4 regions of the Hymenobacter psoromatis genome follow, and region 3 is predicted to be linked to each of the others. Evidence: riboswitches for the same ligand, from Rfam matches in the RefSeq annotation. Region 3 holds a riboswitch; each other region holds the start of a gene.
The links. A riboswitch is a leader RNA that binds a small molecule or an ion and turns the genes downstream of it on or off. The one in region 3 is predicted to bind S-adenosylmethionine.

Region 1 (3,621 bases), 3.0 Mb from region 3:
CTGGGCGAGCAGGTGGCCTACACTGGCCAGGCGCTGCTCAGCGGTCAGCCGCAGCTGGAGGCGTACAGCGGCGCGCAGCCCGATAACCTGGGTGTGCCGGGCATTTCGGTGCTCAGCAGCTATGCCCCGCTCACCGGCGGGCTGGCCCCTTACGGCCTGCTCAACCAGTTTTATGAGCGACTGCTCACGCCCGCCGAAAAGCCCACCAAGGACTACGTGACCTATATCGGCCAGAAAACGCCGACGTTCTTCACCTGCTGGATGGGTAATAACGATGTGCTGACCTACGCCACCAACGGGGGGGTAGCCTCGCCGGCTGACCCTTTCAGCGACCTCACCGATACCCTGCGCTTCGGTATCGGCTACCGCGCTATTCTGACCACGATGACTAAGAACGGCACCGTGAAAGGGGCGGTGGCCAACATTCCCGGCGTCACGGGCGTACCGTACTTCACCACCGTGACAGTGGCGGCCGTCAACGCCAGCATCAAGGGTAACGCCGCGCTGCCCAACGCCGCCACCGCCGGCCTCTACATCACGACGGCCAAGGGCGTGCGGGCCGCCACCGCCACTGACTTGCTGACGCTGACCGCCCAGGGTGCGATTGGCCAGCCCAGCACGACCCCCGGTAACCCCTTCCCGGTGGGCGTGGGCTACTCGGCCACGCAATCCAACCCACTGCCCAGCAAATACGTGCTCGACCCCGACGAAGTAACGGCCCTTACGGCCCGCACCACGCAGCTCAACGCCATCATCGCCAAAACGGCCCGGCGCTTCAACGTGCCGGTGGTGGATATGAACGCCTACTTCGCCAGCGTGATTGCCAGTGGGGCCGTGAGCAACGCGGTGAGTAACAACGCCACGTTCGTGACGGGCAACGTCTTCGGCCTCGACGGCGTGCACCCCACGCCCCGCGGCTACGCCCTGATTGCCAACGAGTGGCTGCGGGTTATCAATAATTACTACGGCTCGACCATTCCGGGCGTGAACGCCAACGACTACCGCGGCGTGCTGCTACCCTAAGCGCAGCAATTTGTTGAGTAACTTAAAAAGCGCCTTCCCGGCCGGGAAGGCGCTTTTTTGATAAAAAAGGTAGGGTAAGCTTTAGCTTACCACCGGGGGTAGGCACGGCGCAGAAAGGTTTAGGGCGCTGATTTTCAAAGATTACTGCCTTTGCGCGGGCGGCGGCAGGCTAAAGCTTACCTTATACTGCTGGCCGGCGCGTATCTTCGCCCCTGCTGCTATCCAGAAAGACCGAGGGACCAGGCCCGATGACGTCTTGGCAACCGCCCCCGAGGCCGGTGCCAACTCCTGTTCAACCACTTAATGAGGTTGAAGAAGATATCAGCCGGAACCTGCGCCGCTTGGCGTGGCTTTCTTTCTGGATAGGGGCCGCCCGCCCTGCTTTTTTCCGAAAGAATATGCCCGCCACCGCCACGCTCCCTACCCCCCCCGTTCTCGCCGACCCTGCCTGTTGCTCACCGCTGCCCGCGCTGCTGCGCCAGCGACTGCTGATTCTGGACGGCGCAATGGGCACCATGATTCAGCGCTACCCCCTGGAAGAAGAGGACTTCCGGGGCGAGCGGTTTCGGGACCACCCGCGCCCGCTGCGCGGCAACAATGACCTGCTGAGCCTGACGCGGCCCGACATTATCCGGGCCATTCACGCCGAGTATTTCGCGGCCGGGGCCGACATGGTGGAAACCAATACCTTCAGCGGCACCACCATCGCGCAGGCCGACTACGCCCTGGAAAGCGTGGTGTACGAGTTGAACTATGAGTCGGCGCGCCTAGCCCGTGAGGTAGCCGACGAGTTTACGGCCCAAAACCCCGCGCAGCCGCGCTTCGTAGCCGGGGCCATCGGCCCCACCAACCGCACCGCCTCGCTCTCGCCCGATGTGAACCGCCCCGGCTACCGCGCCGTGACCTTCGACGAGCTGGCCGCCGCCTACCTGGAGCAAACCCGCGGCCTCGTGGACGGCGGCGTGGATGCGCTGCTCATCGAAACCATCTTCGACACCCTCAATGCCAAGGCTGCGCTCTTCGCCGTGCAGCAGTTCTTCAACGAGGGGGGTAGGGAAGTGCCCGTCATGATTTCGGGCACCATCACCGACGCCTCAGGCCGCACCCTGAGCGGGCAAACGGTGGAGGCGTTCTGGCACAGCATCAAGCACTTGCCGCTGCTGAGCGTGGGCCTCAACTGCGCTCTCGGGGCTGACCAGCTCCGCACCTACGTGCGCGAGCTGGCCCGCCTGGCCGACGTGCCCGTGTCGGCCTACCCCAACGCCGGCCTGCCCAACGCCTTCGGCGGCTACGACGAGAGCGCCCAGGAGTTCGCCGCGCTGGTCGAGGATTATCTCAAAGAAGGCCTGCTGAACGTGGTGGGCGGCTGCTGCGGCACTACCCCGCAGCACATTGCCGAGCTGCGCAAGCTGGCCGTAAAATACCCGACGCGCCCGTTGCAATTGCACAAAAAAGCCGAGCTGAAAGAGCTGGCAATTGATGGCATTATCGACAGCGATGCGCCGCTTAATCCGCACGCTTCCCTGAGTCTGGCTGGTTTAGAGCCGTTTAATATCACCCCGGCCAGCCTGTTCGTCAACATCGGCGAGCGGTGCAATGTGACGGGCTCCCGCGCCTTTGCCCGCCTCGTGCGCTCGGGCGATTACGAGGCGGCGCTGGCCGTGGCCCGCGCCCAGGTGGAAGGCGGCGCGCAGGTGCTCGACATCAACATGGACGAGGGCATGCTCGACTCGGAGGCGGCCATGACCACCTTTTTGCACCTCATCGCCTCGGAGCCCGACATTGCCCGCCTACCCCTCATGATTGACTCCAGCAAGTGGAGCGTGATTGAGGCCGGCCTGAAGTGCGTGCAGGGCAAGAGCATCGTCAATTCGATTTCCCTAAAAGAGGGGGAGGAGACCTTCAAGCGCCACGCCCGGCTGGTGCGCCAGTACGGCGCGGCGGCCGTGGTCATGGCCTTTGATGAAAACGGCCAGGCCGACAGCTACGAGCGGCGCATTGAAATCTGCCAGCGCTCGTATAATATTCTTACTGAAGAAGTTGGCTTCCCGGCCGAGGATATCATCTTCGACCCCAACATCCTGACCGTGGGCACCGGCCTGGACGAGCACCGCAACTATGCGGTGGACTTTATCGAATCCGTGCGCTGGATAAAGGCTAATCTGCCCGGCTGCCGCACCAGCGGCGGCGTGAGCAACGTGAGCTTCTCGTACCGGGGCAACGACGTGGTGCGCGAAGCCATGAACGCGGCCTTCCTCTACCACGCCATCCGGGCGGGGTTGGACATGGGCATCGTGAACGCCGGCCAGCTCGCCGTGTACGACGAGATTCCGCCCGAACTGCTCGAACGCTGTGAGGATGTGCTGCTTAACCGCCGTGACGATGCCACCGAGCGCCTCGTGGACTTCGCCGAAACGGTGAAGCAGAAGGGCAAGGTGGAGGTAGTAGCCGACGCCTGGCGCTCGCTACCCGTGGCCGAGCGCCTGCAACACGCCCTGGTGCGCGGCATCACCGAGTTTATCGACCAGGATACCGAGGAGGTGCGTCAGCAATTGCCCCGCCCGCTCGACGTGATTGAAGGCCCGCTGATGGGCGGCA
Region 2 (3,621 bases), 190 kb from region 3:
TGGTGTGTGCAGATGACAAGGAAAGATTGCCGCGCTCCACTTCGTTGCGCTCGCAATGACAGACGATTAGCTTAAAAATACCCGTTCCGCTTGCGGTCTTCCATGCCGGTTTCCGACAGGTTATCATCGAGCCGCGTGGCGCCGCGCTCGCTCACTTTGGCTAGTAGCAGGTCCTGAATAATGTCGTCCACCGAGGCCGCGTCGCTCTCCACGGCGGCCGTGCAGGTGGAGTCGCCCACGGTGCGGAAGCGCACGCGGCGGTTTACTATTTCGTCGGTATCGTCGAGGTTCAGGTGCTCACTCAGGCCCAGTAGCTGGCCGCTGGGCAGCACCACGCACTGCCGCTCGTGCGAGAAATAAATCTCGGGCAGCGCTATTTTTTCGCGCTGAATGTAGTTCCACACGTCCAGCTCGGTCCAGTTCGAAATGGGAAACACGCGCACGTTTTCGCCCTTCCGAATGCGGCCGTTGTAGATGTTCCACAGCTCGGGGCGCTGGCGCTTGGGGTCCCACTGGCCAAAGTCGTCGCGCACCGAAAAAATGCGCTCCTTGGCGCGGGCCTTCTCCTCGTCGCGCCGCGCCCCACCGATGCAGGCATCAAACTCAAACTCCTCAATAACGTCGAGTAAAGTGTACGTTTGCAGCGGGTTGCGGCTCGGATACTTGCCGCCCGGCTCGCGCAGGCCGCGCGCCCTGATGGTGTCCTCCACCTTGCGCACCACCAGCTTTTCGCCCAGTGAAGCAACCAGCTTATCGCGGTAGGCGATAATTTCCGCGAAGTTGTGGCCCGTATCAATGTGCACGAGCGGAAACGGAAACTTGCCCGGCCGAAAGGCCTTCTCCGCCAGCCTCGTCAGCGCAATCGAGTCCTTACCCCCCGAAAACAGCAGCGCCGGCCGCTCAAACTGGCCCGCCACCTCACGCAGAATGTGAATAGCTTCGGCCTCTAATCTATCTAGGTAATCCATTGTTTTTAATAATTTATAAGCCGTCTGTCATTGCGAGCGCAGCGCGGCAATCTTTCCTGCACACTAGGGTTAGTAATCAAATGAGAGCGAACGACCAGGAAAGATTGCCGCGCTGCGCTCGCAATGACAGACGGCTTGGTTCTTCAGTTAATAGCTTCCACCACCGGGTCAAGTCCTTGGTGCTCAGTGGTGTCGTGCAGGCCGCATTCCTTGGCGTCGGCGTTTTCCCACCACCAGCGGCCGGCCCGAAAATCCTCGCCCGGCCGGATGGCGCGGGTGCAGGGCGCGCAGCCAATGCTCACGAAACCCTGCTGGTGCAGCGGGTTGACGGGCACGCCGTGCTGCTGCGTGAAGGAGAGCGTGTCGTCCCATGTCCACTCAAACAGCGGGTGCACTTTGATGAGGCCGTGGCCGGCGTCCCACTCCACCGGGTGCATGTGCTGGCGGTTGGCCGACTGCTCGGCCCGGATGCCGGTGAGCCAAATCTGCTGCCCCGCCAGGGCTCGCGCCAGCGGCTCCACCTTGCGGATGTGGCAGCACTCCTTGCGGTTAGCTATACTCTCGTAAAAGCTATTCGGGCCCTTCGCCGTCACCAGCGTCTCCAGGCTGGCCGCTTGCGGCGCAAATACTTCAATGGGTTGCTCGTAGCGCAGCAGGGTTTTGTTCCAGGTCGAATACGTTTCCTGAAAATTGCGGCCCGTGTCGAGCGTAAATACCCGCACGGGTAGCTCATTGGCAAAAATGAGGTGGCTCAGCGCCTGGTCTTCTAGCCCAAAAGACGTCGAAAATGACACCCGGCCGGGAAAATGCCCGGCCACGGCCCGAATAATTTCCAGCGCGGAATGCCCGGCCAAGTTGCGGCGCAGGTCAGCGACCTGGGCCGCAAGGGTACTATCCATGATGAGAGAGGGGTAGGGATTTCCGTGGGCCAGCTACCGCTAAAAAAGCGGCCGGACACGCGAGGCTGCTCCCGCCAGACCACACTGGCCCGGAGAAGCATTAAAAACCCAAATGAGGAGGTAGCCTACTGGTTGTGAAAGCGGTGGGGCGTGCTAGCAGCCCCGCATAGCTCCCGTGCGCATTTGGCCAGCCCCTGCCATACAACAACACCCATGCTGTAAAGCAGCAAGCGAAGTGGTCGTAAAGCGGGGGTTAATGGAGCAGCACACGGCAACTTGTTTTTATATGTCCAGGACTTGGCACCATTCCAGCAAGTAGCTGGGGGTTGCCGGCGTTTCGTCGAGCCTGTCTCTCCACGCCTCTTTATAAAAACAATCCTTCTGGTAAGAGGAATTGATGCCACAAAGGTAGAAGCGGAATTTTGGTAATTCCAAATAAGCCGGCGAAATCCCGAAAAACAACGGGCGGCTTCTCGTCAGAGAAGCCGCCCGTTGTTTTTGACTGCGGTATAAGCAGGGGGTAGGGATTTTGTTTTGTAGCATAGGCTTTAGCCTGTGCGTGCGCCCTACGCACAGGCTAAAGCCTATGCTACAAGCCCTTATCCAAGTTCAGATTCTCTTGGGGCTCAGCGCCCATAAATGGATAAGGATATTCCACCGGCGGATTAAACGTCTCCTTAATGGCGCGCGGCGACACCCAGCGCTGCAAGTTGAGCAGCGAGCCGGCCTTATCATTAGTGCCCGAGGCGCGAGCCCCGCCGAAAGGCTGCTGGCCCACCACCGCGCCGGTTGGCTTGTCGTTAATGTAGAAATTGCCGGCCGCGTTCACCAATTTCTTGGTAGCCAGGTCGATGGCGTAGCGGTCCTGCGAAAAAATAGCGCCGGTGAGGGCGTAGGGCGAGGTCGAATCCACCAGCTCCAGCGTCTGCTCAAACTGGTCGGCATCGTACACAAACACCGTCACCACGGGCCCAAAAAGCTCCTCGCACATCGTCACGTATTTCGGGTCTCTGGCCCTAATCACGGTCGGCTGCACGAAGTAACCTTTCGACTTGTCGTGGTGGCCGCCCACCACGATTTCGGCGTCGGGGCTGGCCTTGGCCTCGTCAATAAACTTGGCCAGTTTATCAAAGCTGGCCTCCGTAATCACGGCGTTGATGAAGTTGGTAAAGTCCTCGACATCACCCATTTTCATCGACTCCACGTCCTGCTTCACGTAGCCCAGAATCTCATCAGCCAGGTTGGAAGGAAGATAAACGCGCGAGGCCGCCGAGCACTTCTGGCCCTGGTACTCAAACGCGCCGCGCGAGATGGCCGTGGCCACCGCTTTGGCGTGAGCTGACGGGTGCGCCACGATAAAGTCTTTGCCGCCCGTCTCGCCCACAATGCGGGGGTAGGACTTGTAGCGGTGAATATTCTGCCCAATCTCCTGCCAGATAGTCTGGAACACCTTGGTCGAGCCCGTGAAGTGAATGCCCGCAAAGTCGCGGTGCTTGAAAATCACGTCGCCGGCCACCGGCCCATCCACGTAAATGAGGTTAATAACGCCCGCCGGCACGCCGGCTTCGATGAACAATTCCATCAGCACCTGCGCCGAATAAATCTGGGGGTAGGCGGGCTTCCACACCACCACGTTGCCCATGAGCGCCGCCGAAACCGGTAGGTTGCCGGCAATGGAGGTGAAGTTGAACGGCGTGAGCGCAAACACGAAGCCCTCCAGCGGCCGGTGCTCCAGGCGGTTCCACATGCCGGGC
Region 3 (3,621 bases):
TCGGCCTCCTGGTCGCGCCAGGGCTTGTGGGCCACGCCGCCCAGCGCAAAGCGGGCCTTTTTGATGGTGTTACCCTCCATTTCCAGGCCCACCGCCACGCTCACCAGCGCAAAGGCGTAGCTGGCCCGGTCGCGCAGCTTGAGGTAGGTAAAGTTCTTCTCAAACCCGCGCTTGGGCAGGTCGATGGCCGTTACTAGCTCACCAGGCTTCAGCGTGTTGTCCAACTCCGGCTGGTCGCCCGGCAGTCGGTGAAAGTCCTCAAACTTGATGGTACGCTCGCCGGCGGGGCCTTCCACACGCACCACGGCCTCCAGTGCCGCCAGGGCCACGCACATATCGGAGGGGTGGGTAGCGATGCAGCTCTCCGAGGTACCCAGCACGCCGCACACCCGGTTGAAGCCCCCGATGGCCGAGCAGCCGGTGCCCGGCTCGCGCTTATTGCAGGGGGTAGCGAGGTCGTAGAAATAGTAGCAGCGGGTGCGCTGCAAGAGGTTGCCGCCGTCGGTGGCCATGTTACGCAGCTGCGGCGTGGCCCCAGCCAATATCGTCTGGCTCAGCAGGGGGTAGCGCGCCTGCACCTGCTCGTCGTAGGCAGTGGCCGAGTTGGTGGCGAGGGCGCCCAGGCGCAGGCCACCATCGGGCAGCGCCTCGATGCGGCTCAGCGGCAGGTGGCCGAGGCTGGTGAGGTGGGTAGGGCGGGCCACGTTGTACTTCATCAGGTCGATGAGGTTGGTGCCGCCGCCCAGATAGGCGGCGCCGTCGTGGCTGGTATTATCGGCCACGGCCGCCTGCACGGCCTCGGCTTGGGTGAGGGTGAAGCTGTTCATAAAGGGCTGCTAATTAGTTGACTGAGCTGGCGGCGGTGGGCTGCGCTGGAATGGTAACCAGCGTGCCGTTATCGACCACCACCTTACCATCGCACAGCACTTCCATCACGGCCGACAGAATATTGGTGTAGGCTCCGCAGCGGCAGAGGTTGCCGCTCATCAGCTCGCGCACTTCGTCGGCGGTTTTGGCGCGGCCCTCGTTGATGAGGCCCTGGGCCGAGCAAATCTGGCCAGGGGTGCAGTAGCCGCACTGAAAGGCGTCGTGGTCGATAAACGCCTGCTGCAAGGGCGAGAGGTTGTCGGCGCTGCCCAGGCCCTCAATGGTCTGAATAGCCTTGCCTTGGTACACCGTGGCTAGGGCCAGGCAGGAGTTGATGCGCTGGCCATCGACGAGCACGGTGCACGAGCCGCACTGGCCGTGGTCGCAGCCTTTTTTGGTGCCGGTCAGGTTCAGGTACTCGCGCAGGGCGTCGAGCAGGCTGGTCCAGGGCGCGATGTGGAGGGTGTGGTCCTGGCCATTCACGCGCAGCGTCACGGGCTGGGTGGGCACCAGGGCAGGCGGCGTTTTATCGAGCAGCTGTTGGATGAAATGTGGGCTCATACAGCGGTAAGTAAGAAATAGTGGCTTTGGCAGCCGGGAGTTTACAGTGCTAATCCCTACGCATCAAGAGGTTGGTTTGATGTTTTTATTAGTCTAAATAAGCGTATCAACTAATCTTAAGGTAGAATTAAGTCTTGAAAATCAATAGTACAGCTTGTTTGCTGCCGAGCTAGATTATTTGCAAAAAGGCCGTATCAGCCTACGTGCTATAAGTCGTTGTATTCGAGCGGGTATAGCGCACTCTTTCACGGGTGCCTATGCTCTGGCCGGTGGTCGGCGGCCTCCCTACCCCCTTCGCTCGGCCCGAAGCCGGCGGCCGGGCTACCTTTACGGCGCTCCCTCACCGGGGGCCCTTATCAAGAAAGGCGGAGGGACAGGCCCTGCGATGCCTTAGCAACCGGTAGCAATACGAGGTGCTAATTCCTGTTTCGAGGCGCGGCACCAGCCCGGCTCGGAAGAAGATAAGCCAAAAGTGCCCGCGTTGGCGGTAGCTCTTCTGACTTGTCGGGAGGGCTTTTTTTAAGCTTTTCCGGGAAGAAAACTTGATGCGTGGCTGGGTGGGGGAGGAGTCGTTTTAGTCCGCTACCCCCTTCTTTTTATATGACCCGCACCAACCTCCACATTGGTCTTTTTGGCTTTGGCGTCGTGGGCCAGGGCCTGCACGCCGTGCTGGAACGCACGCCCGGCCTGCGCGCCCGTATTGGCCGCATCGCGGTGAAAAACCGCCAGAAGCACCGCTCGCTACCCGCCGGGCTATTCACTTTCGACAAAAATGACCTGCTGGCCGACCCCGACCTCACGGTTATTGTGGAGCTGATTGACGATGCCGACGAAGCCTACCTCATCGTGAAGGAAGCGTTGTGGCGCGGCAAAGCCGTGGTAACGGCGAACAAAAAAATGCTGGCCGAGCACCTGCCCGAACTCATTGAAATTCAGCGCCAGACTGGCACGCCCCTGCTATACGAGGCGGCGGCCTGCGCCAGCCTGCCCGTCATCCGCAACCTAGAAGAATATTACGATACCGACCTACTGGAATCGGTGGAGGGCATTATTAACGGCTCGACCAACTACATTCTCACGGCTATGAGCCGCGACGGGCAGCCCTACGCCGCTGCCCTGGCCAGGGCGCAGGAACTGGGCTTTGCTGAAAGCAACCCGGCCCTCGACGTGGAGGGCTTCGACGCCCGCAATAAGCTGGTGCTGCTGCTGGCCCACGCCTTCGGTGCGGTGGTGGCCCCGACTGATTTATTGGCTGTGGGTATCACCGGCATCAGCGAGCGGGCCACGGCCTACGCCCGCGAGCAGGGCCTGATAATCAAGCTGGTAGCGGAGGCGCGGCGGCTGCCCGGCGGCGGGCTGGCGGCGGCCGTGCTACCCACCCTGGTGCGCCCCGGCCACGAGCTGGCGGGCGTGCACGACGAGTTCAACGGTCTCGTGATGCAGAGCGGCTTTGCCGACCGGCAGTTCTTTCTGGGGCGCGGGGCGGGGGCGTTTCCCACCGCCTCGGCCGTGCTCAGCGACCTCTCGGCGCTCACCTACGGCTACCGCTACGCCTACAAGAAAATTCATCAGCATGCTCACCTCGCCCTCGCCCCCGATGCGGCCGAAGTGGACGTGCTCGTGACCTTCGGCACCGAAGCCGCGCCCGACAAGGCCGATTTTAGCGCCGTGCACGAAGAGCTTCGCTCGGCTACGCGGGGCAATTACCTCACCGGCACCATCGGGCTGGGCCAGCTGGCGCGGGCCGCGTGGCTGCGTGCGCCTGGTGTAGGCGTGGTGCGGCTGGCCGCGCCGCTGCGGGCCGCTGTGGCGGTTCCCGAGCTGGTAGCTTAGCGCCCCAGCCGCGCTGCCTACATTTGGGCATGACCCCTACTTCTTCCGATTTGCCCATTGTCACGGGTTTGCTGGCCTACGGCATGTCCGGCAAGGTATTTCACGCTCCCTTTCTGGCGCTGCACCCCGGCTTCGAGCTGCGGGCAGTGGCCGAGCGCCACGAGCAGCGCATGGTCGCCGACTACCCTGGCATCATTTCCTGCCCCAGCACCGAGGCACTGCTCACCGACCCGGCCATTGAGCTGGTGGTGGTGAATACGCCCAACGATACCCACTACGACCTCAGCCGCCAGGCGCTGCTGGCCGGCAAGCACGTGCTGCTAGAAAAGCCAGTGGCTACCACCGTGGCCCAGTGGCACG
Region 4 (3,621 bases), 1.6 Mb from region 3:
CCAGGCCGAACTGCGCTAAGATAGCCTCGAAGGGCGTGCGGTCTTCCCAGGCCATTTCAATAATGCGGTCGATTTGCTGGGCGGTGAGAGACTCGGGCATAGAATACTAAAAAAGCCGCTCTGGCAAACTATCGGGGCGGCTTTTTATAAGGTAATCGGGCGTATAAATGTTCGCCAGCATGCCCCTAATAGGCTATTTATTCCAGTATTTTTCCTTCGGCCGCCTGCCGCAATTTACTGTGTTTCTTCCCGTAGCCGTAGTAAATAGCCAGCCCAATGGCCAGCCACACGGCCAGGCGCAGCCAGGTTTCCCAAGGCAAGCTGGCCATCATGACCAGGCACGTAATAATGCCCAGAATAGGCACCAGCGGCACCCAAGGCGTGCGGAAGCTACGCGGCGCGTCGGGGTCAGTTTTGCGCAGAATAATAATACCCAGGCACACCATCACGAAGGCCAGCAGCGTGCCGATACTCACCATTTCGCCCACGATGTTGATGGGCACGAAGCCCGCAAATACGGCAATGAACGCGCCCAGCAGCAGATTGGACTGGACCGGCGTGCGGAACCTGGGGTGGATGCGGGAAAAAGCGGGGGGTAGGAGACCATCTTTCGACATCGAGAAAAATACCCGCGACTGCCCCAATAAATCGACCAATATTACCGACGTGTAGCCGATGAGAATGGCCAGAATAATAGCCCCGCTGAGCCAGGCGTAGGGCGTTTTTTCAATGGCGATGGCCACCGGCGCGGCGCTGTTTTTGAACTCGGTATAATTTGCCAGGCCCGTGAGCACATAACCGAATAGCACGAATAAAATGGTGCAGACAATGAGCGAACCCAAGATGCCAATGGGCATATTCCGTTGCGGATTTTTAGTTTCCTGGGCCATGGTGGCTACGATATCGAAGCCAATAAAGACGAAGAAAATAACCCCCGCCCCGCGTAAAATGCCGCTCCAGCCAAACTCGCCAAACTTGCCGGTATTTTCCGGGATGAAGGGATGGTAATTGGCCGGGTCGATGTATTTCCAGCCCAAGGCAATAAATACCAAAACCACCACCACTTTCAAAGCTACTACCAGCGCATTGAACCACGCCGAACCCGACGTGCCCCGAATAATAACCGCCGTAATGGCCAGCACCACCAGCATAGCCGGCACGTTGGCGTAGCCGTGCACCACCGAGCCGTCGTGTAGGGTGGCCGACTCGAAGGGCGACAGCACGAAGCGGGCGGGCAGGTGCAGGCCATATTTTTCCAGAAATTTTAGGAGGTACTGCGACCAGCTGATGGCCACTGTGGCGGCGCCCACCGAGTATTCGAGCACAAGGTCCCAGCCGATTATCCAGGCAAATAATTCGCCCATCGTGGCGTAGGAATAGGTGTAGGCCGAGCCCGCCACCGGCACCAGCGCCGCAAACTCGGCGTAGCACAGGGCCGAGAACGCGCAGCCCACGGCCGCCACTACGAAGGAGAGTGTCACGGCCGGCCCGGCGTGGTTGGCCGCCGCTAGGCCGGTGAGCGAAAACAGCCCCGCCCCAATGATAACCCCAATCCCCAGGGCAATGAGGCTCAGGCCATTGAGCGTTCGTTTGAGAGTTCCTGCGCCCGACTCGGCCGCTTCCTGCCGCAGCAGCTCCAGTGATTTTTTCAGCATAAACTAACGTAGCGCGGAGGGCTACTCCGGGCTTGTACTGACTTGCCTGACCGGTACGCATTCGCGCCCGGCCAGCCTTGGTCAACCCTCTAAAAAACAGATAAAACTTACTGACGCACCGCTGACTTTCAGCAACAACAGCCTACCCCCCGTCGCCGGCTCCACGGGGCAGCAACGCTAAAAAAACTGCGATAAACGGGCGAAAAAACAGAAGGAGCCACTGGCTTTTATTGGGGCCGCCATAGTTTGGCGGCCGGTTCGGTTGGCACCGTTCCGCGCGGGGTCGGGGGTTGGCTAATGCCTTTCTACGGGTGCCGGTGCGTCGCAGAACCTGTCTCTCAGCGCCTCTTTATAAAAACAAGCGGGGCCGGGTAGGCCTGTTCGACGGAGCAAAGGTACGGCGGCGGGTGAAGATTTGGTGGGCCGTAAGCCGGTGGGCCGGTATATTGGCAAGCTTTCGGGGCCTACATGCCGGCCTGGCATTAAGTGTGCGTGGGCAAGCCCTAGTCTTAATCCTTACTCGTCTGCCCTGTGGCCTACCTTTCTCTTTTCATGGCCTTCGTGGGCCTAATCGCCCCTACCCCCTCGGCTTCGCCCAACGCCGAGCCGCCCACCGAGGCTATTTTGGCCGAGGGCCTGAAGCTGTATCAATCGGAGCGCGCCTCCTGGGTGGCCACCGACCTGATGCTGGCCACTACCATCGACCGCAGTCAAATTGGGGGCTACCTCACTTATTTTCGAGGTGATTCGGTATGTACTGTTTTTTGGGCCAAGGGCTCGACTGGCGGTGCGGGCACGCCGCTCATCGGCAGCTACGTTTTTCTTAGCCAGGACGTGCGCGTCGAAACCAGTCATTTTCAGCCAGTGGGCGCATTCACGACCACCGAAGCGCGCTTGTTTGGTATTCGGCAAGCGGCGCTGGATAAAATCAACGCCGACCGCAACGAGTTTCCCGTGCCGGCCAATACGTCGCTGAACCTGGATTTGCTCGACGGCCCAGCGGGTACGCGGGTATACGTGCTAACCGGCCCTCAGCAAGCCGGCATCGTTCCCATCGGCAACGACCACCTGCTAACCTTCGATAAATCGGGCCGGCTCACGGCCACTGAGCGCTTGCACAGCACCTATCTGCCCATGAGCCAAAGTATCGAGCAGAAAGAAATCAAGGAAATGTTTCACACGCATCTACCGGCCCATCCCTACATCACGGCCACCGACATCTGTAATTCGCTGCTCTACCCACCGCCCGGCTGCACGCAGCTCGTGGTGATGAGCCAAGACTACGTATCCTTCTTCAACCTGGAAAAGAAGCAGCTGCTAATCCTCACGCGCAAGGCGTATGAGCGTATTGCTAAATCGCAGGCTACTAAGCATTAAAGTTACCTTCTTCCCAGGCCGTTAGCTCGGCTTGCAGGTTGCGGCGGGCGGGCGCGTCGAGCTCGGCGCGGAGACTCGGGGTGTGAAAAAGCACCGGTGCGGCGAGCAGCTTGGCCAGCACCTGGCGGCGGCCGGGGCGGTAGAGCAGGTCGGGCACGAGGTGGTATTCGCGGCGCACCTGGCGGGCATAGTCCCCATACGCCGCTTCGGGCGCGCCCAGGATGCTGAGGTCGGCGTCCAGAAACAGCAGCAGGTCGGCATCGTCGGGCGGCTGGGGCTGGGTGTGGTCCTGGGTGCGGCGGATGAGGTCAGCCACGCGGGCCTGGCGGGCGGGTTCGAGGCTGGTTTCTGGCAGAAACTGCAGGGCCCAGTCGGCGCTTTGGGCTTCGTTATCGTGCCGCAGAGCGCTGTATACGGCATCGTGGTACCAGATGGCCAGGTTGAGCACCGTCGCATCCTGCACCGGGAAGCGGGCTACCTGCGTCAGCAGCTTGGCGATGTGCACCAGGTTGTGGTAGTGCCGACTGGTATCCGAATAGGCGACAACCAGCCGCTGGTACTCAGCTTCGCGGCGGGCATAATCGGGTAG

Region 1: linked by a shared signal. The riboswitch ahead of metH (methionine synthase) and the one ahead of LC531_RS03150 (homoserine dehydrogenase) in region 3 are both predicted to bind S-adenosylmethionine.
Region 2: linked by a shared signal. The riboswitch ahead of LC531_RS03975 (phosphoadenylyl-sulfate reductase) and the one ahead of LC531_RS03150 (homoserine dehydrogenase) in region 3 are both predicted to bind S-adenosylmethionine.
Region 4: linked by a shared signal. The riboswitch ahead of LC531_RS10075 (amino acid permease) and the one ahead of LC531_RS03150 (homoserine dehydrogenase) in region 3 are both predicted to bind S-adenosylmethionine.

What each region holds. Positions count from the first base shown of each region.
Region 1 is NZ_JAIFAG010000001.1:3,725,199-3,728,819, reverse strand. Features, by position in the region: gene LC531_RS16065 (SGNH/GDSL hydrolase family protein) at 1-1,023, shown strand, start outside; SAM riboswitch class I at 1,239-1,348, shown strand; gene metH (methionine synthase) at 1,422-3,621, shown strand, end outside.
Region 2 is NZ_JAIFAG010000001.1:943,069-946,689, forward strand. Features, by position in the region: gene cysD (sulfate adenylyltransferase subunit CysD) at 72-968, opposite strand; gene LC531_RS03975 (phosphoadenylyl-sulfate reductase) at 1,112-1,867, opposite strand; SAM riboswitch class I at 2,147-2,240, opposite strand; gene pruA (L-glutamate gamma-semialdehyde dehydrogenase) at 2,457-3,621, opposite strand, start outside.
Region 3 is NZ_JAIFAG010000001.1:748,367-751,987, forward strand. Features, by position in the region: gene LC531_RS03140 (FAD binding domain-containing protein) at 1-827, opposite strand, end outside; gene LC531_RS03145 ((2Fe-2S)-binding protein) at 841-1,428, opposite strand; SAM riboswitch class I at 1,779-1,896, shown strand; gene LC531_RS03150 (homoserine dehydrogenase) at 2,029-3,261, shown strand; gene LC531_RS03155 (Gfo/Idh/MocA family oxidoreductase) at 3,291-3,621, shown strand, end outside.
Region 4 is NZ_JAIFAG010000001.1:2,329,446-2,333,066, forward strand. Features, by position in the region: gene LC531_RS10070 (TIGR03643 family protein) at 1-100, opposite strand, end outside; gene LC531_RS10075 (amino acid permease) at 198-1,655, opposite strand; SAM riboswitch class I at 1,880-2,013, opposite strand; gene LC531_RS10080 (hypothetical protein) at 2,187-3,032, shown strand; gene LC531_RS10085 (HD domain-containing protein) at 3,022-3,621, opposite strand, start outside.